DNA from 2 places in the Lysinibacillus sp. NPDC095746 genome. Region 2 is predicted to be linked to the other one. Evidence: a T-box and tRNA genes for the amino acid it is inferred to sense, from the RefSeq annotation. Region 2 holds a T-box; the other holds one or more tRNA genes.
What was found. A T-box is a leader RNA that pairs with one kind of tRNA and senses whether it is charged. The one in region 2 lies ahead of serS (serine--tRNA ligase), so its partner is inferred to be a tRNA-Ser.
Positions count from the first base shown of each region.

Region 1 (3,992 bases), on a different contig from region 2:
CATTTCACCATTCGCACCAGTTGTCGCACGTAAAGTTGGACTAGAATTAACATTATTGTTATCAACTGTTCTTTTAGGGGGAGGAATTGTACTACGCTCCGTTGGCACAACTAGTTTACTCGTATTTGGTACGATGCTAATTGGTATAGCCATTTCATTCGGTAATGTACTAATTCCAGGATTACTTAAATTGAAATTTCCCTATCACGTAGGTTTACTTATGGCATTTTTCACAATGTCGATGAATTTAACGGCTGGACTCGGTGCTGGCATTAGCTATCCTGTTGCCAATTCATCACTTGGTTGGCAAGGCGCACTGGCAATCTCACTTGTTCTTGTGGTGTTAACCATTGTAATTTGGATTCCACAGTTGCAATTTAATAAGCCTGAACCGACTGTTAAGACTACGAAAGAACGTACACCATTATGGAAATCACCTGTTACTTGGGCAGTAGCGGGAGCTATGGGATTTCAGTCATTATTATTCTACACAACTGCCGCTTGGATTCCTGAAATTTATATATCACAAGGATTAGCTGCAGATCGTGCGGGCTGGATGTTTTCCATTATGCAATTTTCACAAGTTCCAATGGCATTAGCTGTGCCTATTATCGCTAGTAAAATGACATCTCAACGTCCTCTCGTTTTAATGTTTACACTATTTTACTTAATTGGCTTTATCGGAGTAGTCATGGAATGGACAAGCCTCGCTGTACTGTGGATGGTACTACTAGGATTAGCCGGAGGTGCTTCATTTGCATTAGCGATGATGTTCTTTACATTACGTACCCGTACAGCTTTTGAGGCAGCCGATTTATCAGGATTTGCACAATCATTAGGATATTTATTAGCCGCAATCGGTCCAATCTTATTTGGTTATTTACATGATTTATTCGGTGGCTGGAATACCGCTGGTTGGTTATTTGTTGTCGTTGTATTGATACTCTTCATATGTTCATTTAAGGCTTCTAAAAATGAATATGTAAATTAAAAATGGCACCTCATGATCTATGCCTAGGCATAATCATGAGGTGCTTTGTATTTGCACAAAAGCCTGAGTTCCTCTATTACAGCCGATGTTTGGACAGCGAAGGAAGTTAAAGTGAGCTGCCTTTCTCTACTAATAAGGTGGTTTCTGATAAAAATAGTTCGGTGTATTGTAAACATTAACATAAGGCTTATGAAAAATATGGGTCGTAGCTGGTGAAAGAGGTGGAATCAACCACGTCCAATTGCCTGTAACTTCACGATTCGCTGCTGCTTCTGTTTCCTCAAACAATTTAAATTGCTGTGCAGCTGTATGGTGATCTACTATGCTGACACCGCCTTCTTTAAAGGAATATAGAACGGCTATATTCAGCTCAACTAATGCACGATCACGCCATAAAGAAGCCTGTTTCGTTGTATCAAGATTAAAAATTTCTGCTATAGCAGGCAGCATATTATAACGCTCATGATCTGCTAAATTACGTGCCCCTATTTCGGTACCCATATACCAACCATTGAATGGGGCCGCCTCAAAATCAATACCTGCCATTTGGAAGCGCATGCTCGAAATAATCGGCACTGCATACCACTTTAATCCTAGCTTCGCTACTTGAGAGGATTCTGGATGACGAATTGGTACCTCTAGTACATACTCGTCAGGGATCGTAAACACTTGTGGCTCCCTTCCATCCACCTGTATAACAAGTGGAAGCACATCAAATGCCGTTCTCTTTCCCTGCCAGCCAAGTGACTCACATACTTTTGTAAACTCAACAGAATGCAGATCACCAATGATTCCAGATTCCGTTTCATAGCCAGCATAACGGATTAGTTGATGATTCCATATACGAACGCGCCCCGGTGCAAAAACCGTTATTGTTGGACGAATCTTTCCACCATTTGTTGCATATTGAATATGTTTAAGCAATGCGTTGAAGATATCCTCCTCATTTGAAATATCGCGGGCATCTACAACATGCAGTGATTGCCAAAACAGTCGGCCAATGCACTTATTACTATTGCGCCAAGCAACTCGAGCACCAAAGATTAATTCTTCCGTTGTCGGTATATATTCTCCTGCCGTTTTAATTTGCTGTAATTTATTTTCAAGCCATGTTATAGACTCATTTTGCTCTACTTGATAAAGTTCTAAAAACCGCTGTACTTCATGTAAATTCATATCGAATTCCTCCATCTACCCTCATATTAGAGGAATGGAAGTATTATCACCACGAAAAAATCTGCCAGAAAACATACATATTTTATATATGAAATACTTTGTTCAATATTTTATATCATTTCTCTTTAATCTTTCTAAAACTATAATTATTTATGGATAAAGGTGCTCATTTTTAGTAGTCATTAGGGGAATTACAGAGGAAAAACTATTGAGAGATGGATTTGTTATTATAACGTTTTTTACGCCTAAGTAAGTAATACACGAGACGCATTAGGGCACATTTACATACCCTTTGCAGTATTTAGGTATAGACGTTATTACGTGGGCCTTTCCTTAACGATTGTTGATCTTTGTTTGTCAGTATAGTTGGCATAAAAAAAGCATGTCACACTAATGTGCAACATGCTTGATGACCCGTACGGGATTCGAACCCGTGTTACCGCCGTGAAAGGGCGGTGTCTTAACCACTTGACCAACGGGCCGTGGCTCCGAAGGCAGGACTCGAACCTGCGACAACCTGATTAACAGTCAGGTGCTACTACCAACTGAGCTACTTCGGAATAATGGTGGGCCTAAATGGACTCGAACCATCGACCTCACGCTTATCAGGCGTGCGCTCTAACCAGCTGAGCTATAGGCCCATTATTTTTTGGAGCGGGTGATGAGAATCGAACTCACGACATCAGCTTGGAAGGCTGAGGTTTTACCATTAAACTACACCCGCAGATGGTGGGTCAGGACGGAATCGAACCGCCGACACTTAGAGCTTCAATCTAATGCTCTACCAACTGAGCTACTGACCCGGAAAAATGGAGGAGGTAGAGGGATTCGAACCCCCGCGCGGTGTTACCCGCCTGTCGGTTTTCAAGACCGATCCCTTCAGCCAGACTTGGGTATACCTCCGGAAATTATATAAATGGTGGAGCCTAGCGGGATCGAACCGCTGACCTCCTGCGTGCAAGGCAGGCGCTCTCCCAGCTGAGCTAAGGCCCCATAATCAGGAAAGATGGTCGGAATGACAGGATTCGAACCTACGACCCCTTGGTCCCAAACCAAGTGCTCTACCAAGCTGAGCTACATTCCGATATTATTGGCTTATTTGGCGCGCCCGACAGGAGTCGAACCCATAACCTTCTGATCCGTAGTCAGACGCTCTATCCAATTGAGCTACGGGCGCATTTATAAAAAATGATGAGCCATGAAGGACTCGAACCTTCGACCCTCTGATTAAAAGTCAGATGCTCTACCAACTGAGCTAATGGCTCAAACTAAAAAATGAATGGCTGGGGTACTAGGATTCGAACCTAGGCATGACGGAATCAAAATCCGTTGCCTTACCGCTTGGCTATACCCCAATTATTAAATGGGGCGACTGATGGGAATCGAACCCACGAATGCCGGAACCACAATCCGGTGCGTTAACCACTTCGCCACAATCGCCACTATATGTAATGATAGTAGTCTTTGATAACGAGTACCTCGAAACCTGGCAGGGGCAGTAGGAATCGAACCCACACCAAAGGTTTTGGAGACCTCTATTCTACCGTTGAACTATGCCCCTAAAATGGTGGAGGGGGACGGATTCGAACCGCCGAACCCTAAGGAGCGGATTTACAGTCCGCCGCGTTTAGCCTCTTCGCTACCCCTCCAAGGGATGATGCCGGCGATAGGAGTCGAACCCACGACCTACTGATTACAAGTCAGTTGCTCTACCAACTGAGCTACACCGGCATAAAAATGGCGGTCCCGACCGGGATCGAACCGGCGATCTCCTGCGTGACAGGCAGGCATGTTAACCGCTACACCACGGGACCATTTTGGTTGC
Region 1 is NZ_JBIWGL010000048.1:23,200-27,191, forward strand. It holds gene ACIQ7N_RS22635 (CynX/NimT family MFS transporter) at 1-991, shown strand, start outside; gene ACIQ7N_RS22640 (nitric oxide synthase oxygenase) at 1,121-2,167, opposite strand; tRNA gene ACIQ7N_RS22645 (tRNA-Glu) at 2,578-2,649, opposite strand; tRNA gene ACIQ7N_RS22650 (tRNA-Asn) at 2,651-2,727, opposite strand; tRNA gene ACIQ7N_RS22655 (tRNA-Ile) at 2,732-2,808, opposite strand; tRNA gene ACIQ7N_RS22660 (tRNA-Gly) at 2,818-2,891, opposite strand; tRNA gene ACIQ7N_RS22665 (tRNA-Phe) at 2,895-2,970, opposite strand; tRNA gene ACIQ7N_RS22670 (tRNA-Ser) at 2,978-3,070, opposite strand; tRNA gene ACIQ7N_RS22675 (tRNA-Ala) at 3,085-3,160, opposite strand; tRNA gene ACIQ7N_RS22680 (tRNA-Pro) at 3,175-3,251, opposite strand; tRNA gene ACIQ7N_RS22685 (tRNA-Arg) at 3,268-3,344, opposite strand; tRNA gene ACIQ7N_RS22690 (tRNA-Lys) at 3,360-3,432, opposite strand; tRNA gene ACIQ7N_RS22695 (tRNA-Gln) at 3,448-3,522, opposite strand; tRNA gene ACIQ7N_RS22700 (tRNA-His) at 3,532-3,607, opposite strand; tRNA gene ACIQ7N_RS22705 (tRNA-Trp) at 3,655-3,728, opposite strand; tRNA gene ACIQ7N_RS22710 (tRNA-Tyr) at 3,733-3,816, opposite strand; tRNA gene ACIQ7N_RS22715 (tRNA-Thr) at 3,826-3,898, opposite strand; tRNA gene ACIQ7N_RS22720 (tRNA-Asp) at 3,906-3,981, opposite strand.
Region 1: it encodes a tRNA-Ser, which carries the amino acid that the T-box ahead of serS (serine--tRNA ligase) is inferred to sense. The anticodon was not compared.

Region 2 (21,067 bases):
TTGGAAGCGAAGATATTATAGCTATCATTGAAACATTACTTGCGCATCAGCACAAAATTGCACCACTTCCACCATTAAAGGAGCTTTATGAGGAGGTTGCAGTTGTCACAAAGGCTACACCAGATGAAATTTTGAAGGAAAGTAAAGCCATTGAACAGCGGGTGCGCCGTACTATATTAGCAGCGATGATAAATCTCGCCAATTTAGGTGTCGTAGATTATACCAACTCCGAATTTGAATATTATGCACCTCGATACTTTGACTTTAAAGAAATTCGTCATCTGATGACGCAGATAGAAGATCACGGAAATCGTAAAGCAAAGGTTAATATTAAGAAGTTTATTCAGGTGTTATATTCAGACATTTTAACTAAAGTAAATTAATTTTCTCGGATTTTGTCGGATTTCATAAGTCCTCTGTATTATTAAAGTAAGGCAAGTCCTAAAAATTTTAATATTAGGAGGTACTAAGGTTTTGAAGAAGAAATTTAGAATCAGTTTAGCCACTCAAATTTTAGTCGGTTTGATTTTAGGGATTATTATTGGTGGTATCTTTTACGGAAACCCCAAAATTGAAACATATCTACAACCTTTAGGTGATATTTTCCTTCATCTAATTAAAATGATTGTAGTACCGATTATTATTTCAACTTTAATCGTTGGTGTTGCTGGTACTGGAGATATGAAACAGCTTGGACGATTAGGCGGAAAATCGCTTATTTACTTCGAGATTATTACAACAGTAGCAATTGTCATTGGTTTACTTTCCGCAAACTTATTCCAACCAGGCGCGGGTATAAACATGAACGAGCTCTCTCAAGGAGATATTTCAAAATACGTTGCCACTACAGAAGAAGTACAGCATGAAGGACCATTTGATATTATTGTAGGCATTGTACCAACAAATATCGTTCAGGCAATGTCTGAAGGTAATATGCTTGCGATCATCTTCTTCTCAGTTATTTTTGGTTTAGGGGTTGCTGCCATTGGCGAACGAGGAAGACCAGTATTAGACTTCTTCCAAGGGGTAGCAGATACGATGTTCTGGGTAACTAACCTCGTAATGAAATTCGCTCCAATTGGGGTATTTGGTTTAATTGGTGTAACCGTTTCCAAATATGGATTCGCTTCCCTAATACCACTTGGTAAACTCGCTATACTTGTTTATGCAACAATGCTATTCTTTATCTTTGTCGTTCTTGGTCTTGTGGCCAAATTTACAGGTATCAGTATCTTCTTCTTAATTAAAGTACTAAAAGATGAGCTGATTTTAGCGTTCTCAACAGCAAGTTCTGAAGCTGTGTTACCGCGAATTATGATGAAAATGGAGAAACTAGGTGCTCCTAAGGATATCGTATCCTTTGTTATTCCAACCGGTTACTCCTTTAACTTAGATGGTTCTACACTGTACCAAGCTATTGCTGCATTATTTATTGCTCAAATGTACGGTATTCACCTAAGCATTGGTGAACAAATTACGTTAATGCTTGTATTAATGGTTACATCTAAAGGGATTGCAGGTGTTCCAGGAGTATCATTCGTTGTGCTTCTAGCAACTTTAGGTACTGTCGGCATTCCAATTGAAGGTTTAGCATTTATCGCAGGTATCGATCGTATTCTCGATATGGGACGTACAGTCGTTAACGTAATTGGTAACTCACTTGCATCTTTAGTTATGGCGAAATGGGAAGGCCGTTTCGATTCAGAGAAAATGAAAAATTACTTTAATGAAAATAAAAATTTAGCATAAAAATTAAAAAAATCCTCACGATGTATGGATGGCATCGTGAGGGTTTTTTTATTTTTGATTACTTAATACTTTATCTAAATATTTAATAATAGAATCTTTTCCATTTGCAAGTGCCTCTTGAGCACGTACGTCATCTTTTTCAAGCTTTACCTCAGCGGCTGCCACAATACGCTCTGCATCTTCCTGTGGCACGACAACGACACCGTCCACATCCCCAATAATATAATCACCGGGGCGAACAGAAACGCCTCCAATAGCAATAGGAACATTTACTTGGCCACCGCCGTTTTTATTGCCAGCTGCTACCGTTGTGCCCAGTGAAAATACGGGAAAGTCTAGTTCACGAATAGCTGCCATATCACGAATAACACCATCAACGACAAAGCCCTGAACACCTATACCCTTCGCTAATGAAAGGACAAAATCACCAGCAACTGCACGATTGGTATTCCCTTTAGCGTCAATTACTAAAATATCCCCTTCTTGAGCAGCTCGAATGGCTTCCAATACTGCACCATTTTCGCCATCTGGTAAGCGTACTGTTACCGCACGGCCAGCTATTTTATAATGATCTGCTAACGGTTTAATATCACTGCGTAAATTCGTATGTCCTCCTGTCGCATCTGAAACTGCAGTCGTTGGCAAATGCTTAAAACTTACTTCCACCTTTGTCATCTATAACACCCCTATTATGATTTACGAAAGCTTTACACAATTATTGTAAATAAAACTCATCTACTATTTCAATATATTTCAGAAAATTACGTAATTTATGTTGCTATTAGAATTAATAATTGTTAAAAAGATCAATAGTTTTTGATTAAAAATACTTTTGCCTACAGGAGAAAATTGTATAAATGTATTTATAGTAAGGTACACATAAACTTACTTTTATATAAAAATAAATATATTAAGTATAAGTTTACTTTACTTTTGTTAAATTATAAGTTATGATGTTTACATCAGCAAATAGGAGGCGATCGTTTTGAAAGGAGAATTTGGTGATTCTATTAAAAATAAGGTGTATGAACATAGGGTTTTAAGAAGAATGTCACAAAAGGAGTTAGCTGACGCTGTTGGAGTTTCTAAGCAAACTATCTTTGTAATGGAAAAGAATAATTATTCCCCCTCACTAGTGTTAGCATATCGAATAGCCAACTTTTTTGAGGTTGATATAAATGAAATATTCTCTTATGTACGAAAGGAAGATAATAATGATTGATTTATTAAACAATTGGATGTTAGAAAGTACTGATAATTTTAATATTGTTGTAGGCATTACAGCAATTCTATTACTAGGTTCTATAGTTATACTTTTCATCTTCAGTAGAAAAATTGGGCAACCCGATGAAAGAACGAATGCTATTTATCTTAAAATCATTTCATGTATGTTTACTACCCAAATTATTATGAATGCTATTTTTATTTCATTAGTTGATAGTAATATCGAATACTTCCGTCAGTTCTTTCTACTATTTCAAGGGATTGTATTTTTAATTGGGGCAATTTACGCAATTAGATTATATAGAAAAGAAATTAAATAATCTTACATAGCTATTAGAAAAGAATCCATTTTGATCAACCTTTTTCAAAATGGATTCTTTTATTTATTTTAAAGTAGCACTTTTTCATGACCCTAAAGAGAAGAAAAGTGAAGCTATAAAAAACGTGGCATGAAGTCGGCAAAAAATTACCCATGTTTTTTTAATAAATGTAATACTTCTTCCGATGTACCAGCTACATGAACAAGTGACTTCTGTTCAGTTCGTATAAAACCTTCCTCCAGCATTTTCTGAAGTTGTTGTAAAAGCGGATCATAAAAATGATTTATATTATATAAAATTACAGGTTTTTCATGTAGTCCAATTTGAGCCCATGTAAACACTTCAAAATATTCATCCATTGTCCCTCCACCACCTGGTAAAGCTATAAAAGCATCTGCTAACTCTACCATTTTGGCTTTACGTACATGCATTGACTCAACAAAATGAAGCTCTGTTAACGAGGCATGTGCTATTTCCCGCTGCTGTAAATGAGTTGGCATCACGCCAATAACCTCTCCTCCAGCCTCTAATACTGCATCTGCAACTTTGCCCATCAGTCCTGTTTTCGAACCACCATAAACGACACCATGACCATTTCGAGCTAATACAGTCCCTAATTCGGTTGCTTTCTCTGCATAAATTGGGTTTAAGCCTAAGCCAGAACCGCAATACACCGCTATTCTTATAACAATCCCTCCTATTCAAAAGACGTGACACAATAGGTTACATATTGTCTCACGTCTTTTGATCATTTATTTTCTGCAATTACTTTTTTCTGCACATAGCTGCGCATTCGGTCATAAATTTTAGCATAGTCCATTTCCTATTTACGTAAATGACTTGTTTGTGCCTGTCGCTTCGCTTTCGGCCAGAACCCCAATAGTTATCTTCCTAATATTTTTGAATGATTAGCTTTATCTAACCTTCTATTTACGTAAATGACTTGTTTGTTTTAGCATATGACTGATGCGGCTCACAATTGATTCAATTGCTTCAGGATTTTTTAATAAATCATAATCATTAATATCCAAACGAAGAACTGGGCATGAATTAAAATTATTGATCCAGTTCTCATAGCGGTCATGCATTTCAATCCAATAATCATTCGGTGTTTGTTGCTCCATTGTACGTCCACGCTCTTGAATACGACCAATGACAGCATCAATTGGCCCCTCTAGATAAACAAGTAAATCTGGATGTGGGAAATACGGTGTCATCACCATCGCATCAAATAGATTTGTATACGTCTCGTAATCTGTTGGGCTCATTGTACCTTTGTCATAGTGCATCTTAGCAAAAATTCCAGTATCTTCGTAGATAGAGCGATCTTGAATAAATCCGCCGCCATATTCAAAGATTCGCTTCTGCTCCTTAAAACGCTCCGCCAAAAAATACACCTGTAAATGGAAGCTCCATTTTTCAAAGTCCTCATAAAATTTATCTAAATATGGGTTAGTATCCACCTTTTCAAATGAAGTACGGAAATTTAACGCTTCTGCCAACGCCTTTGTCATTGTTGACTTCCCTACACCAACCGTACCAGCGATTGTAATGACCGTTTGTGGAGGAATACCATACTTCTCTCTCAAATTCATTGTTGCAAGCTCCTTTGTTGTAACGTATCCTTTATTGTTTGTAAAACATATTTCAAATCATTTGGATTTTTTACGAAATCAAGCTGATCACCATTAAATCGAATAACAGGAATATCTGGATGCATATTCTCAAAATGCTCGATAAAGGAATGATAATCTGCCACCAGTTGCTCCATGTAATCCCGTGAAATCATTTTTTCAAATTCACGGCCACGCATCGCAATACGTTTCATCAATGTATCAACACTGGCATGTAAATAAACAACTACATTCGGTACAGGCATATCTTTCGTTAATATTTTATATATTTCCTCGTATTTATCATACTCAGCTGACGCCAATGTACGCTTGGCAAATATTAAATTTTTAAAAATATGGTAGTCCGCTACAACAGGTTTATCTTCTGTTAAACGGAAATTTTTTATATCCGATAATTGTTTGTAGCGATTACATAGGAAGAACATTTCCGTTTGGAAGCTCCATTCCTCTATGTTTTCATAAAACTTATTTAAAAAAGGGTTTTCGTCTACTATTTCTTTCAATAGATGGTAATTAAATGTCGCTGCAATCTCTTTAGATAAAGAGGTTTTACCAACACCAATCGGACCTTCTACCGTAACAAATGGAACCGTCACTAGAAGCTCCTCCTTTATGTTCTATGGATTCTATCGTCAATTGCCCCGTCCTCGAGGTTTGTATAATTATATCAATTATGCCTCGGCATAATTGCGTCCAGAGGCTTAGAAAATAAATCAGTGCTTTTCATTGTATCATAGTGAGAAAGTGAAAAACAGAACCAAACTATTTCTCTATTAAAATAGGAGGCCAAAACCAATTCTGTGACATCCGCTGAAATAAATAAAAAAATAGACCCACTCAAAGTGGATCTATCGTTACCCTTATAATTTAACTCGCTGTAAACGCAGTGCATTTAAAACGACAGATACGGAACTAAATGCCATCGCTGCACCTGCTACCCAAGGGGCTAGTAATCCGATTGCGGCAATTGGAATACCTAATGTATTGTAAGCAAATGCCCAGAATAAGTTTTGTTTAATGTTACGCATTGTTTTACGACTCATGATGATAGCATCCGCAATACTGTTTAAATCGCCACGAATCAGTGTGATATCCGCTGCTTCCATAGCCACGTCTGTACCGGTACCAATCGCCATCCCAATATTAGCTGTCGCAAGTGCTGGGGCATCATTAATGCCATCACCAACCATCGCTACTTTTTTACCAGTAGCTTGCAGTTTTTTTACTTCATTAGCTTTACCTTCTGGTAACACTTCAGCAATCACATGATTCACACCAACTTCTGCTCCAATTGCTTGTGCTGTACGTTCATTATCACCAGTCATCATAATGACAGTAATGCCCATTTCTTGTAGACGACTAACCGCTTCTTTTGAAGTATCTTTCACTGTATCAGCAACCGCAACTAGACCAGCATACTGACCGTTAATTGCAGCTAACATGGCCGTTTTACCGTTTTCCTCTAATTGTTCCATTGTTGGTAGGATATCATCAATATGAATACCGTATTGTTGCATCAATTTACGTGTACCGATGACAACGCCTTGACCAGAGACAGTCGCTTGCACACCGTAACCTGGTATTGCTTCAAAGAATTGAACATCTCCTAGATCAATACCGCGATCAACAATCCCTTGAACAATTGCTTCTGCTAACGGATGCTCTGATTGCTTCTCTGCTGCACCAATCAACGATAAAAAGCGTGTTTCATCTTGATTTGCTGCTAGTATAACATCCGTTAATACAGGCTTGCCGTGTGTCACTGTACCTGTTTTATCAACAACTACTGTATCGATGCTTTGTGTCTGCTCTAAATGTTCTCCACCTTTAAATAAAATACCAAATTCCGCTGCACGACCAGAGCCCGCCATAATAGATGTTGGCGTTGCTAATCCAAGTGCGCATGGACAAGCGATAACAAGAACTGCAATTAACACTTCAAGTGCAGGCGTAAATTCACCAGGTCGCACCCAAATAATCCAAATTAAAAACGTGACAAGCGCAATGCCAACAACGATTGGTACAAAAATACCTGAAATTTGATCTGCTAAGCGCTGGATGGGTGCTTTGGAGCCTTGTGCATCTTCTACAACTTTAATAATTTGAGCTAAGGCCGTATCACGACCGACTTTAGTTGCTGTCATTTTAATAAAGCCATTTTTATTAATAGTAGAACCAAATAATAGGTCACCTTGCTTTTTATCAACAGGTAAACTTTCCCCTGTTAACATCGATTCATCTACAGCTGTTGTTCCTTCTAATACCTCACCATCAACAGGAATTTTTTCACCAGGCTTCACTAAAATAATGTCACCAATGACTACTTCTTCTAACGGTACCTCTTTCTCTACACCGTCACGAACAACGATGGCCGTTTTTGCCTGAAGGCCCATTAATTTTTTGATTGCTTCAGATGAACGACCTTTTGCTTTTGCCTCAAATAATTTCCCTAATAAAATTAAAGTAATTAATACGGCACTCGTTTCAAAATATAGGTGAGGGGCATGATGTGATCCCGTAGTAATAATTGCTTGGTATAAACTATAAAAATACGCCGCAGATGTTCCCATTACTACAAGTACATCCATATTGGCACTACCATTGCGTAAAGCTTTGTAGGCTCCAACATAAAATTGTTTCCCAATGATAAATTGAACAGGAGTAGCCAACACCATTTGTACCCATGGATTCATTAAAAATTCAGGGACATATAAAAATGATGTAAATGAAAAATGTCCTACCATCGTCCACAGTAATGGTAATGAAAGAATGGCCGATAAAATAAATTTTTTCTGCTGTTGTTTGATAGCCTGCTCACGATGATCCACCGTTTCTTGCTCATCTACTTTTTGATGAGCCTCATATCCTAATTTCTCAACTTTTGCAATAATATGTGCAATCGTCACTTCAGATGGGTTAAATTCTATCGTAGCTTTTTCGAGTGCTAAGTTAACGTTTGCAGAGGATACACCTGCTAGTTTATTTAAACCCTTCTCTATACGCGTAGCACAGGCTGCACATGTCATGCCCGTAATATTGAATTCTGTTTTTTGTTTCACGACACCATAACCAAGTGCTTCAATTTTCTTTTCAAAATCTTCTTCGTTTAATTTTGTCGGATCATATTTAATGGATGATTTTTCAAGAGCTAAATTAACTGTCGCTTGTTCTACACCTTCCATTTTATTTAAACCTTTTTCTATACGAGTGGCACAGGCTGCACATGTCATACCTGTAATTTGCAAATTCGCTTCTTTTATTTCTGAACTCATGATTATTTCTCCTCCCTACATACCAACTAGGGGTATGTGTAATTGAAAATAATAGAGTGCTACATGAGCACCCTATTTATATTATTTAACGTCATAGCCTTGATCGTCGATTGTTTCTTTAATTTGGTCTAGAGATACTTGTGTTTCATCAAATGCTACATCTACTAAACCATCAGCTAAGTTTACTTTTACTTGTTCAACGCCAGCTAAAGCTCCAACACTTTTTTCCACTGAGTTTACACAATGCCCACATGACATTCCTTGTACGTTTAAAGTTACGTTTTGCATAAAATATCTCTCCTTTTATTTTAAATACTATATAGGGGTATCTATTTATTAAAAAATTTTACTTCTTCATTAATTTTTGGATAGTCACTACTAATTCGTCTAACACTGCTTCATCACCATCTGATAGGCGATCTACTACACATCCCTTTAAATGACCTTCTAATAATATCTTTGCTACACTATTTAAAGCAGATTGTGTGGCAGACAGTTGCGTAATAATATCATCACAATAAACATCTTTGTCAATCATCCCTTTAATACCTCGGATTTGACCTTCAATTCGATTTAAACGAGTCGTTAAATCCTTTTTAACGCGTTCCGGATGATGGCTTTTTCGACACGAAGTAGCTTCCTCTATATGACAAGCTTCTTCTTTCACTATATCCTCCATTTAATACACCTCCTACCTTACAATTTCATATTACCATACCCACGAAGGGTATGTAAAGCTGAAAATTTTTATTTTTTAATGATGATGGTCGTGATGATTTGACTGCTCATTTTTTATTGTACATAAAATGGAGTTATCATGCTTATGTGCTACTGTTTCCAATTGAATCGTTACGTGCTTTATGCCCTTATGCTCAAGATTATGTTCAATTTCTCGTAATATATTCTCACTATCTGCAATTTTTAGCTGGCCTTCCACAACTGCATGACAAGAAAGTGCATTTGTTCCGCTTGTTATTGTCCAAATGTGTAAATCGTGAATGCTATGCACACCATCTGTTTGTACAATAGTTTGTATAACTTCTTCAGCGTCTACGTTTGAAGGTGTTCCTTCCAAAAGAACGTGAACGGCAGCCTTCGTGACATAGTAGCCGCTTCTCAATACTAATGCTGCAACAATAACACTCGCAAGTGGATCAGCCCAGCCCCAACCAAAAAACATGATTAATAATGCGGCTACGATGGCCCCTACAGATCCAAGCATATCGCTTAATACGTGTAAGAAAGCACCACGCATGTTTAAATTATCTTTTGTATCACTGCCACGCATCATAATCCAAGCGACTAAAATATTGATCAAAAGACCGATTGTACTAATAATCAACATCCCTGTAGTTGCCACTTCCGGTGGATTGGCAAAACGTTTGATTGCTTCATAGAAAATGAATAAAGCAATCAAAATTAATGTCACACCGTTTAATACTGCTGCTAAAATTTCAAATCGTTTATAACCGTATGTTTTACTATAGCTTGCTGCCTTTTCTCCCAATATAAAGGCAAGTAAGGCTATTGCTAATGATATGGAATCACTTAACATATGACCTGCATCAGATAAAAGAGCCAAACTATTTGTTAAATAGCCCCCAAACGCTTCAATAATCATATAACTCGTAATAATAATAAATGATACTATTAAAACCTTTTTGTTTGCGCCATGTGTATGATCATGGCTGTGATCATGATTATGTCCCATGTTTTATCCCCCCATTTTATCTAGTTATGTGTAGCATGCTCAATAGCTTGCATCAACAAATTCATAATGTGATCATCATCTTTTGAATAATATAAAGTTGTACCTTCTCTTCTATATTTCACTAACCGTAAATTTTTCAAAAAACGTAATTGATGTGAAACTGTTGATTGACCTAAATCTAAAACCTCAGCAATGTCGTTAACTGAATGTTCATCCGTACATAATAAATTTAAAATACGAATTCTTGTCGGATCACTTAATGCTTTAAATGTTTGAGACACGACAAATAGTGTTTCTTCGTCTAAATGTTGCTCTTTGTTATCCTGAACCTCTGTATTTTGTAATTTTTCATCCATCTAGTTTACTCCTAACCTTTTTATATTTATACATGAGCATGTGTTCATATATAAATATAAATGTTTGTTTTGGAAATGTCAACGTTTTATCTTCACGTCATAGTAGCAATTGTCAATTAAGCAAGATACACTAAGTGATAAGGAGAGATTATAGTGGATATTTTTGAAACAGACCGATTGTTTATGAACAGTGCACTAGAAGAAGCTAAAAAAGCAGCTTTACTTGGAGAAGTACCAATAGGAGCTGTGCTTGTCTATGATGGAGAGATTATTGCACGCGCTCATAATTTACGAGAAACAACACAAAATGCAACGACGCATGCTGAATTAATGGTTATTCAAGATGCTTGTAAAAAAATAGGTAGCTGGCGTCTTGAAAAAACAACACTCTATGTGACACTTGAACCTTGCCCTATGTGTGCAGGTGCCATTTTGCAATCTCGTGTGCCGCGTGTCGTATATGGTGCAAGGGATATAAAAGCAGGCTGTGTAGATTCACTCTATCGATTATTAAACGATGCACGCTTTAACCATGAATGCGAAGTAACAGAAGGAATTTTAGCTGAGGAATGCGGACAAATCTTAACCGATTTTTTCCGAGCATTACGTGAACGAAAAAAAGCGGAGAAAAAAGCACGACAAGCTTTAGTGGTTGAAAATGAAAAGTTTTAAATTTCACATAGAGTAGAAGGTGTCTCAGATGGAGGCACCTTCTTTTTTATGATTAGGGGATAGCATATATATGAAATATGTCGTAATAGTGACAACATATTCATAACAATAATATTTTTAAATACGCAATCTAAAAAATGAAAAATGCGATATGGCAAGTACATTACTGGCTAACCTAAAGAAAAATTTCAATATACATAAACCATTGACATGCATAAACTGAAAAGGGAAAATATAACTAGTAATAATTTTATTTAAAAGGTAATTAATAGGGAGGTAATGTTTTAATGCCTATTTTGGATAGAGTGAAGTTCGATGGTTTACGCTCGCGCGATTGGTTAATCTACAAGCATCCGAATGAAAAGCTAGTGTTAGGCACTACACTTATCGTCAACGAAGGGCAAGTCGCCATATTTGTAAAGGGTGGGCAAATATGTGATGTATTTAATTCAGGCACACATGTTTTATCAACCAATAACTTACCATTACTTCACCATGTTGTGAATTTTGCTTATGGAGGGGATACACCTTTTTCAGCAGAAATCTACTTTATAAATCTAACGGTAAAATTAGATTTATATTGGGGAACCTCTGATCCTATTCAACTAATTGATCCAAAATACTTTGTAAAATTACGTATACGAGCATTTGGACAATTGGCTCTCCGCCTTGATGACTATTTATTATTCTTTACAGAAGTTATAGGCTCTATGAACAAAGATGATATTGTTAGTTTCGAAAAAGTACAAGATTACTTTAAAGGTTCTCTTATTACATCCATAAAAACTGAACTTGCAAATAAAATTATTAATGAGAAAATCTCTGCACTAGAAATAACAACAGAGCTTCATAATATTTCAAATAGTTTAAAAGAAAAAATATCTGAAGAATTCAATGCGTATGGTTTTATAATGGCCCATTTCCATATTCAATCAATTAATTTCCCAGAAGAAGATTTCAATAAAATAAATGAAATTTTACAAGATAAAGCTAAGTTCGAAATTATGGGTGACAATCGTTATGTAACACAACGTAGCTTTGATATATATGAATCTGCTGCATCAAATGACAATGGAGTAGCTGGATTATTTGCTACAAGTGGAGTTGGCTTAGGCGTAGGGCAAGGTATGGCGACTATGATGAATCAACAAGTACAACAGCCTAGCAATAATGTTACACATAAAATATGTCCTTCTTGCCATGGTAATATCGTATCTACTAGTAAGTTTTGCAACTTATGTGGTGAAAATTTAATGCTAAAGGTCATTACATGTCATTCTTGTCAGAGTGAAAACGAGGAATCATCAAAATTCTGTTCTTCATGTGGAACTAGTTTACACAAGCCTGTTTGTTCATGTGGACAAGAACTAGATGTTACTTCGAAATTTTGTAATAACTGCGGTACTCCAGTCGAATCAATTCAATAGATAATCATAACAATGTAGTTAAAAACAATACATCGGAAAATGTAAATTAAACAAGTATCATTGATTAGGAGATATTGACATGAAAAATATCGAATGTCCACAATGTGGAGCAGCGGCTGATGTTACATTAGCTCAATGTAAATATTGTGGTGAAAAATTCAATTTCCAAAAAGAACAGCAAATTGTGCAACAACCGGCTTATCAACAGCAATCACAGCCTGTATATCAAACGCAGCCTCAATATTCAGCTCCTATGTATGATGGCATTGATCCTTCTTGGCCTATAAAAAATAAAACAGTCGCAGGGGTACTAGCTATCTTTTTAGGTGGAATCGGAATCCATAAATTTTACTTAGGGAAAATTGGACAAGGTATATTGTACCTCATCTTCTTCTGGACATATATTCCGGCCCTTATAGGCTTTATAGAGGGCGTTATTTACTTGCTTTCTAACGAACATAACTTCTCTGTGAAACATCGAGTTCGACCTCGCTAACCTACTTTAAAAAAAGAAAAGCTACTGTTGAGATTAGATATTTTCAACAGTAGCTTTTTCTTTTAGCCGCTTTTTTTCGACTCGGTTTACTTTGGAGCGATTACTTCTTTTCCGCCCATATATGGTCTTAATACTTCAGGAATCACTACGCTTCCGTCAGCTTGCTGATAATTTTCTAGGATTGCTGCTACTGTACGACCGATTGCAAGACCTGAGCCGTTTAATGTGTGGACATACTCTGGTTTTGCATTTGGCTCACGACGGAAGCGAATATTTGCTCGGCGTGCTTGGAAATCTTCAAAGTTAGAGCATGAAGAGATTTCGCGGTACATATTTTGAGCTGGAATCCACACTTCTAAATCGTACTTTTTCGCTGCAGTAAAGCCTAAATCAGCTGTACACATTTTTAGTTTGCGGTATGGTAATCCTAATAATTGCAGTACTTTTTCTGCATGACCTGTTAATAGTTCTAGCTGTTCATAAGATTCTTCTGGTTTTACAAAGCGTACTAATTCTACTTTGTTAAATTGGTGTTGGCGAATTAAACCACGTGTATCGCGACCTGCAGAACCTGCTTCTGAACGGAAGCATGCACTATATGCTGCAAAGCCATGTGGTAATGCTTCAGCTGGTAAAATTTCATCACGATAGAAGTTCGTCACAGGTACTTCTGCTGTTGGAATCATGAAATAATCTGTGTCATCTAACTTAAAGACATCTTCTTCAAACTTAGGTAGTTGTCCTGTCCCTGTTAAGCTATCACGATTGACAATTACAGGTGGTAGCATTTCTTCATAGCCATGCTCTTCTGCATGTAAGTCCATCATAAACGTCATTAATGCACGTTCTAAACGAGCGCCAAGACCTCGATAGAATAAGAAACGACTACCAGTCACTTTTGCACCACGTTCAAAGTCTACAATTTTTAAATCTGTAGCGATATCCCAGTGTGCTTTAATGTCGAAATCAAATGTTGGAATCTCACCCCAAGTATATTCCTCTACATTATCGTCCTCTGTTGTGCCAACTGGTACAGATTCATGTGGAATGTTTGGTAAACGCATCATCATATCTTTAAAGCGTTCTTCTACATCATTTAATTGGACATCTAGCTCTTTAATTTCATCGCCAACTTGACGCATACGTGCAATAACTTCATCCGCATTTTCTTTATTGCGCTTCATGATTGAAATTTGTTCAGATACTTTATTACGTTCAGCTTTAAGCTCCTCTGTTTTTGCAATTAATTCACGACGCTTTGCATCTAATTGTTCAAAATCGTCTAAATTTCCTAAATCCTCATTACGTGTTAATAGCATTTCTTTAATTTCCGCGAAATTGTCGCGCACGCGTTTAATATCTAACATCGTCATACCTCCAGTAGATTGTTAATGATGGGAAAATATTTAGTAGAAACACAAAAAAGCCCTCATCCCCAAAAGGGACGAGAGCTACCCGCGTTGCCACCCTAATTGATTAGACACATTGTACTTTGTCTAATCCACTTATCTCATAACGGCATTTCAGCCGGCGACAGCCTACTTCATTCACTTCGACTGCGCAACTCCAGGACGGATTCACAAGTGCTTTTATCAGCTTCCACCACCCGCTGACTCTCTAAAAAAAACGTGCTTGCTACTACTTCCCATCATCGTGTTCAGTTATTTAAATTTTATCCATACTGTACTATATGAAGTGAAATTTTGCAAGTCATACCATAGAAGATACAAAATATTCAAGAATTCGTGCATCTGATGTTAATTCAGGATGGAAGGAACATCCTAATAAATGATCGTCTTTCGCTAACACGATTTTCCCGTCATGCTCTGCTAATATTTCAACACCTTCACCTACGGAAACAATATGTGGCGCACGTATAAAGACAGCCGGAATGGCAGCACCTATTTCCGGTATGTCGAGCTTCACTTCAAAGCTATCTACCTGGCGTCCATAAGAATTCCGTGCAACTACCACATCCATTACTGCTAAATGTGATTCATAATCCACTAATTCCTTTGCCAATAAAATCAATCCTGCACATGTTCCAAACATCGGTAAACCTTGCTTTGCAAGTGTGCGGATTGGCTCCAATAGCTCATAGCGATTCAGCAATTTCCGCATCGTTGTGCTTTCTCCACCAGGCAAGACAAGTCCATCAAGCTGCTCTAAATCAGTACTTTGTTTTACTAAGACCGCTTCGCATCCAAGAGACTCTAACATTTGCACATGCTCTCTTACCGCTCCCTGTAATGCTAAAACACCGATTCGCTTCATCTTACCAGCCTCGCTCTTGCATACGCTCATTGTGACTAAGCTGTGCAATATCGATGCCTTTCATCGGAACACCTAGCTCTTTTGAAATTTCGGCAATTAGCTTGTAGTCCTTATAATGTGTAGTAGCCTCAACAATTGCACGAGCAAATTTCTCTGGGTTCTCTGATTTAAAAATACCAGAACCAACAAATACACCGTCTGCTCCAAGCTCCATCATTAATGCTGCATCTGCTGGCGTAGCAACGCCACCTGCTGCGAAATTCACTACTGGTAAACGGCCAAGACGCTTAATTTCTCTTAATAATTCAAAAGGAGCACCGAGCAATTTAGCCTCGGTCATTAATTCATCCTCTGTCATGCCAACTACCTTACGTACTTGCGCATTCACTTTACGAATATGTCGAACTGCCTCAACAATATTACCTGTCCCTGGTTCCCCTTTAGTTCGTAGCATAGAAGCTCCCTCACCAATGCGTCGAGCAGCTTCACCTAAATCACGACACCCACAAACAAAGGGCACTGTGTAATCACTTTTTAATAAATGAAACTCTTCATCTGCTGGCGTTAATACTTCACTTTCATCAATATAATCGACACCCATTGCTTCTAACACTCTTGCTTCTACAATATGTCCAATACGTGCTTTAGCCATTACAGGAATGGATACTGCCCCCAATACCTCCTCGACAATACGAGGATCAGCCATACGTGCAACACCACCCGCCTTACGAATGTCTGATGGTACTCGTTCTAATGCCATAACAGCTACAGCTCCTGCCGCTTCCGCAATTTTCGCTTGTTCTGCATTAATAACATCCATAATGACGCCACCCTTTTGCATTTCCGCCATCCCGCGCTTCACTAATTCTGTACCTGTTTGTTTCATGATCTCTAACCTCCACCTTTATGATGAAATTTAGTATAATTGAAATTGACCATATAAAAATATCCAGTTTATAAAATAATCGTAAGGTCAGGAGAATTAATACACATGGACATGCTCTTATTCCAACTAGAAAAAAATGGTGAAAAACCGCTCTACGATCAGCTTTATAGCGGCATTAAAGAAGCTATTATTACAAAGAAAATAGCAGTAGGAGAAAAATTACCATCAAAAAGAAAATTAGCCGATTTTTTGAATATTTCACAAACAACAATTGAAATTGCCTATGCACAGCTACTTGCTGAAGGGTATATTATGTCTAAATCCCGTGTCGGTTATTTTGTAGAGGAAATTGACGAACTTCCGTATATTCAGCAGGACACAATAACTTTCTTAAACGAACAACCTAAGAAAAAATCGTACAAAATAGATTTTAATCCTGGTTCCATCGATATTGATGCCTTCCCTTTTCAAACATGGCGAAAATATGCGAAAGAGCTCTTTGATGATGGCTCAAAGGAATTATTATTAACAGGTGAGCCTCAGGGGGAACTATCTTTGCGAACGGAGATTGCTAATTATTTATTTCAATCACGCGGGGTTGTTTGTAGTCCCGAGCAGATTGTCATCGGTTCAGGAACAGAACAGCTTCTACCAATGATTTTGCGCCTCTTTAGTGACAATACTTGTTTTGCCCTTGAAAACCCAGGATATCCAGCTGTGCATCGGATGTTTTCTCAGCATAAGCGAAAGGTTTATCCAATTGCGGTCGATGATGAAGGAATTATCATTCATGAGCTCGAAAAAACTAGCGCTGACGTTGTTTATATCACGCCATCTCACCAATTCCCTACAGGAGCAGTATTATCGGCTACAAGACGTGCTCAGGCTTTAAATTGGGCCTCACAAAGCTCCTCTCGATACATTATTGAAGATGATTATGATTCTGAATTTCGTTATACTGGAAAACCAATTCCTGCACTTCATGCATTAGATCGAAATGATAAAGTAATTTATATGAGTACATTTACAAAATCATTAATGCCGTCCTTGCGCGTCGCTTATTTTGTACTTCCACCAAAATTACTTGCAGCTTATAATGATGTCTTTAATTACTATTCATCGACAGTACCTCGTTTCGATCAACATATTGTAGCTAATTTTATGCGTGACGGCCATTTTGCTAAGCATTTAAATCGGATGAGAAAGATTTATCGAAAAAAGCATGAAAAACTTACTTCTATTTTAGAAAACTATTCTAATAAAATTAACATTACTGGTGAGCAAGCAGGCATGCATATTTTACTCGATGTACAACATACTTTGTCTGAAAAGCAATTACAGCAGCTTGCTTCCAATGCGGAAATCAGAATCTATCCACTCTCTGATTATCGCTTGGATCACTCCTCACCCTCAAAAGCTCAATTTTTACTAGGCTTTGGAGGCATACCTGTGCATGAAATTGAACCTTCTATCGAAAAACTAATGCACTGTTGGGCTATACAGAAAAAAAACCAATCAACCTCACGTTAAAAGGTTGACTGGTTTTTCTTTGATTATGATTCTATTAGTTGAATATTATAAAGCTCAAACCATGTATGAATTTGACCCAGATAAGCTAAAAGCTGTGGCCCTGCCATTAATTGTCCATACCAAGGAACTTTGAAAGAACTACCACCCGATTCAATGAGTTCTATTAGTTTCTGTCGTTCAAATAATTCATGCAGAATTGAATTTTTGTCCTCCATTATGCCTCTGAGCCATTTTTGAACGCCCGCTGTATAAACTGGATGATACGTTTTAGGATACGGGTTCTTTTTCCGATATAAAACTTCTTCTGGCAATAAATGCTGCATTGCTTTACGAAGTAAACCCTTTTCCATACCGTCTAAATTTTTCATTTCCCAAGGAATATTCCACGTGTATTCTACAAGACGATGATCTGCAAACGGCACACGGACTTCAAGACTCGCCCCCATGCTCATACGGTCTTTTCGTTCCAGCAATGTTTGCATAAACCATACCATATTTAAATAAAACATTTCTCGTTGCCTTACTTCCTCAATACTCTCTCCATCAAGATAGGGTACTTCAGCAATTGTCTGTGAATAAGCCTGTTGTGCATATGATTCAACTTTTAATTTCTTACGCCATCGCTCCTGTAACATTGTTGATCTTTCAGACAATGAACGAATCCATGGAAAACCTGTAGTCGTTTCTGTAAACCATGGATAACCACCGAAAATTTCATCTGCACATTCACCTGATAGCGCAACGGTAAAATCCTGTTTAATTTCTCGACAAAACCATAATAACGATGAGTCAACATCTGCCATTCCTGGTGAATCTCTAACGATGACAGATTCTACTAAGCAATCGATTAATCGCTGCTGAGAAATTTCTTCAGCATGGTGTGTTGTACTAAAGGTATCTGTCATTTTTTGAATCCAATACGTGTCCGTGGATGTTTGAAAAGCATGTGGATTAAAAAAGCGTTCATTATCCTCGTAGTCTATAGAGTACGTATGAAGTTTGCCTTTATTTTGTTGCTGAAACATGGTAGCAGCAATTCCCGTAATAATACTGGAATCTAATCCTCCTGAAAGAAATGTACAGATTGGTACGTCTGAAACAAGCTGTCGTTCAATAGCATCCGTTAATAAAAAACGGACATGATCGATTGTCTCCTCTAATGACTCTTCATGCTGTTTACTTTGTAACTGCCAATACTGCCAAACTCGTATACCCTCTCTAGAAAAACGCATTGCATATCCTGGACGTAACTCATTAATATTGTGAAAAGGTGACTTTCCGGGCGTTCTAGACGGTCCTACAGCCATGATATTTGCTAGCCCTTCCGTATTAACGGTTGTTTTAATGAATGGATGAGCTAATAATGCTTTCACTTCGGATGCAAAAAGTAAGCCGCCTTGTTGTTCTGTGTAAAATAAAGGCTTTACACCTAATCGGTCTCGGCATAAAAACAGAGATTGTAATTGTTCATCCCATACACCAAAAGCGAAAATTCCATTTAAAAAATCAACACACTGCTCTTTCCATTCAATATAAGCAGTTAATAGTACTTCCGTATCTGAATGTGTTGTAAACAGATGCCCTCTTTTTTGCAGCTCTTTCCTTAATTCTTCTGTATTATAAAGCTCGCCATTATATGTAATGACATAGTTTGCACCATCATGTACTTTTTTCATCGGTTGCTTCCCACCGATTAAATCTATGACGGCTAGCCGTCGATGGCCAAATGCAATATGCTCACTACACCAAATATTTTCATCATCTGGCCCTCGTTTATTTAACGTTTGCGTCATTAATTTTAGAATGTCATTAGTTGTTCTTAAATCCTTTTGAAAGCTAGCCCATCCTGTAATGCCACACATTTAGCCACATCCTTTCGCCTAATAGCGTATGCAGGAAAGCGTAAAAATGTGAAAAGAACACGTGATGTTTTAAAACATCCACGTGTTCTTTATATTAATTATTAAAATAAGCCACCAACAAAGTCAGTAATGCCACTCCATAAGTTTCCGAAGAAGCTACCAATACCTTGGAAGAATAATGAGATACCACCAGCACGCTCCACAGCCTCTGTTGTAACAACATCGGCTTTTAGGCCCTTACCGTCAATAAAACCGTAATCTGTGCCCTCTGAGCGCTCAATAACTACCTTCCCGACAACTGTATCCTTCTTAACCTCTGCTTCAAGACTCTTTTTATCTAATACTAGTTTAGGTTTATATAAATCTTTCTCAGATGACTTGACCATAAATGAAACTGGTTCTTTAACAGCAATCGCTACTTTGTTTTCTTTACCTTTCGTAACCTTTACTGTTTCTTCATCTTTAAACTTATAGTTAGCTGGAATAATTTCTTGTTTCGAGAATTGTGAGAAACCATAGTTAAATAATTTAGCTGTTTCATCGAAGCGTGCCTTTTTTGGATCCTCTCCTACAGCCTTCATAACTACAGAAATTAAACGTGTACCATTGCGCTCTGCTGTACCTGTAAAGCAATGTCCAGCAAAGTCTGTTGTACCTGTTTTTAATCCATCAACGCCTTCGTATTTGTACGCTAATTCCGGCAACATATAGTTCCAGTTTATCATATCGATGCTATCATCTGTACCTTTACGGAACGTCTTTTCCGCAATTTTAGACGTTTTTAATACGTCTGGATGATCTTTTAGTAAATGATATGCTAATTTAGCTACAGATTTAGCAGGCATTACGTTTTCATCTTTCGGTCCAGTACCAGCTGGCTGCATACCAAATAAATCTGCATTATTAAGACCAGTAGAGTTTACGAATTTATAGCCTTTAAGACCAAGCTCTTCTGCTTTTTTGTTCATTAGCTTTAAAAACTCAGTTTCAGTACCCGCAATTGTTTCTGCTATCGCCACTGTTGCAGCATTTGCAGAGTAAATTGCCATTGCTTCATATAATTCGCGAATAGTGTAAGTTCCATCTCTACGCAATGGTACGTTACTTAATGCACGGTTTTGAGACATTTTATACGTATAATCAGTTACGTGATATTCTTGATCCCATTTAACTGTACCTGCATCAATTGCATCCAATAACAGGTATTCAGTCATCATTTTTGTCATACTCGCAATACCTAGTGAAGTATCTGCATTTTGTTCATATAAAATTTTTCCTGAATCTGCGTCAATTAAAATTGCAGCATCCACATGTAGTCCTAAATCTGTTTCTGCATTTGCTTTCGCAGGAATACCTGCTAAAACACTAAATAACAAAACAGGAATTAGGAGTAAGCGAATAACAGTGTTCATTGTCTTTTTCACTTTTAAAGCCCTCCAAAAAATAATCTTGTCCTCGACATTTTATCATATATAGTAATGTCCGTGCGCACTCTCTATCATAAAAAAATGCTCTCGTGTCATCTTTGTAGACGATTCGAGAGCATAAAAGTTGCTAGTAATATATTACATCGAATAGTTTGGTGATTCTTTTGTGATTTGTACATCATGTGGATGTGATTCACGTAGACCTGCACCTGTCATACGAACAAATT
Region 2 is NZ_JBIWGL010000047.1:1,763-22,829, reverse strand. It holds gene ACIQ7N_RS22500 (response regulator) at 1-383, shown strand, start outside; gene ACIQ7N_RS22495 (cation:dicarboxylate symporter family transporter) at 475-1,749, shown strand; gene ACIQ7N_RS22490 (RraA family protein) at 1,798-2,424, opposite strand; gene ACIQ7N_RS22485 (helix-turn-helix transcriptional regulator) at 2,735-2,971, shown strand; gene ACIQ7N_RS22480 (6-aminohexanoate hydrolase) at 2,964-3,293, shown strand; gene ACIQ7N_RS22475 (LOG family protein) at 3,440-3,967, opposite strand; gene ACIQ7N_RS22470 (deoxynucleoside kinase) at 4,220-4,888, opposite strand; gene ACIQ7N_RS22465 (deoxynucleoside kinase) at 4,885-5,523, opposite strand; gene ACIQ7N_RS22460 (heavy metal translocating P-type ATPase) at 5,788-8,199, opposite strand; gene copZ (copper chaperone CopZ) at 8,281-8,487, opposite strand; gene ACIQ7N_RS22450 (metal-sensitive transcriptional regulator) at 8,546-8,878, opposite strand; gene ACIQ7N_RS22445 (cation diffusion facilitator family transporter) at 8,954-9,910, opposite strand; gene ACIQ7N_RS22440 (ArsR/SmtB family transcription factor) at 9,931-10,266, opposite strand; gene tadA (tRNA adenosine(34) deaminase TadA) at 10,420-10,938, shown strand; gene ACIQ7N_RS22430 (SPFH domain-containing protein) at 11,226-12,365, shown strand; gene ACIQ7N_RS22425 (TM2 domain-containing protein) at 12,619-12,861, shown strand; gene serS (serine--tRNA ligase) at 12,948-14,228, opposite strand; T-box leader at 14,299-14,522, opposite strand; gene pdxT (pyridoxal 5'-phosphate synthase glutaminase subunit PdxT) at 14,572-15,135, opposite strand; gene pdxS (pyridoxal 5'-phosphate synthase lyase subunit PdxS) at 15,137-16,021, opposite strand; gene pdxR (MocR-like pyridoxine biosynthesis transcription factor PdxR) at 16,127-17,551, shown strand; gene asnB (asparagine synthase (glutamine-hydrolyzing)) at 17,575-19,413, opposite strand; gene ACIQ7N_RS22395 (D-alanyl-D-alanine carboxypeptidase family protein) at 19,515-20,837, opposite strand; gene guaB (IMP dehydrogenase) at 20,979-21,067, opposite strand, start outside.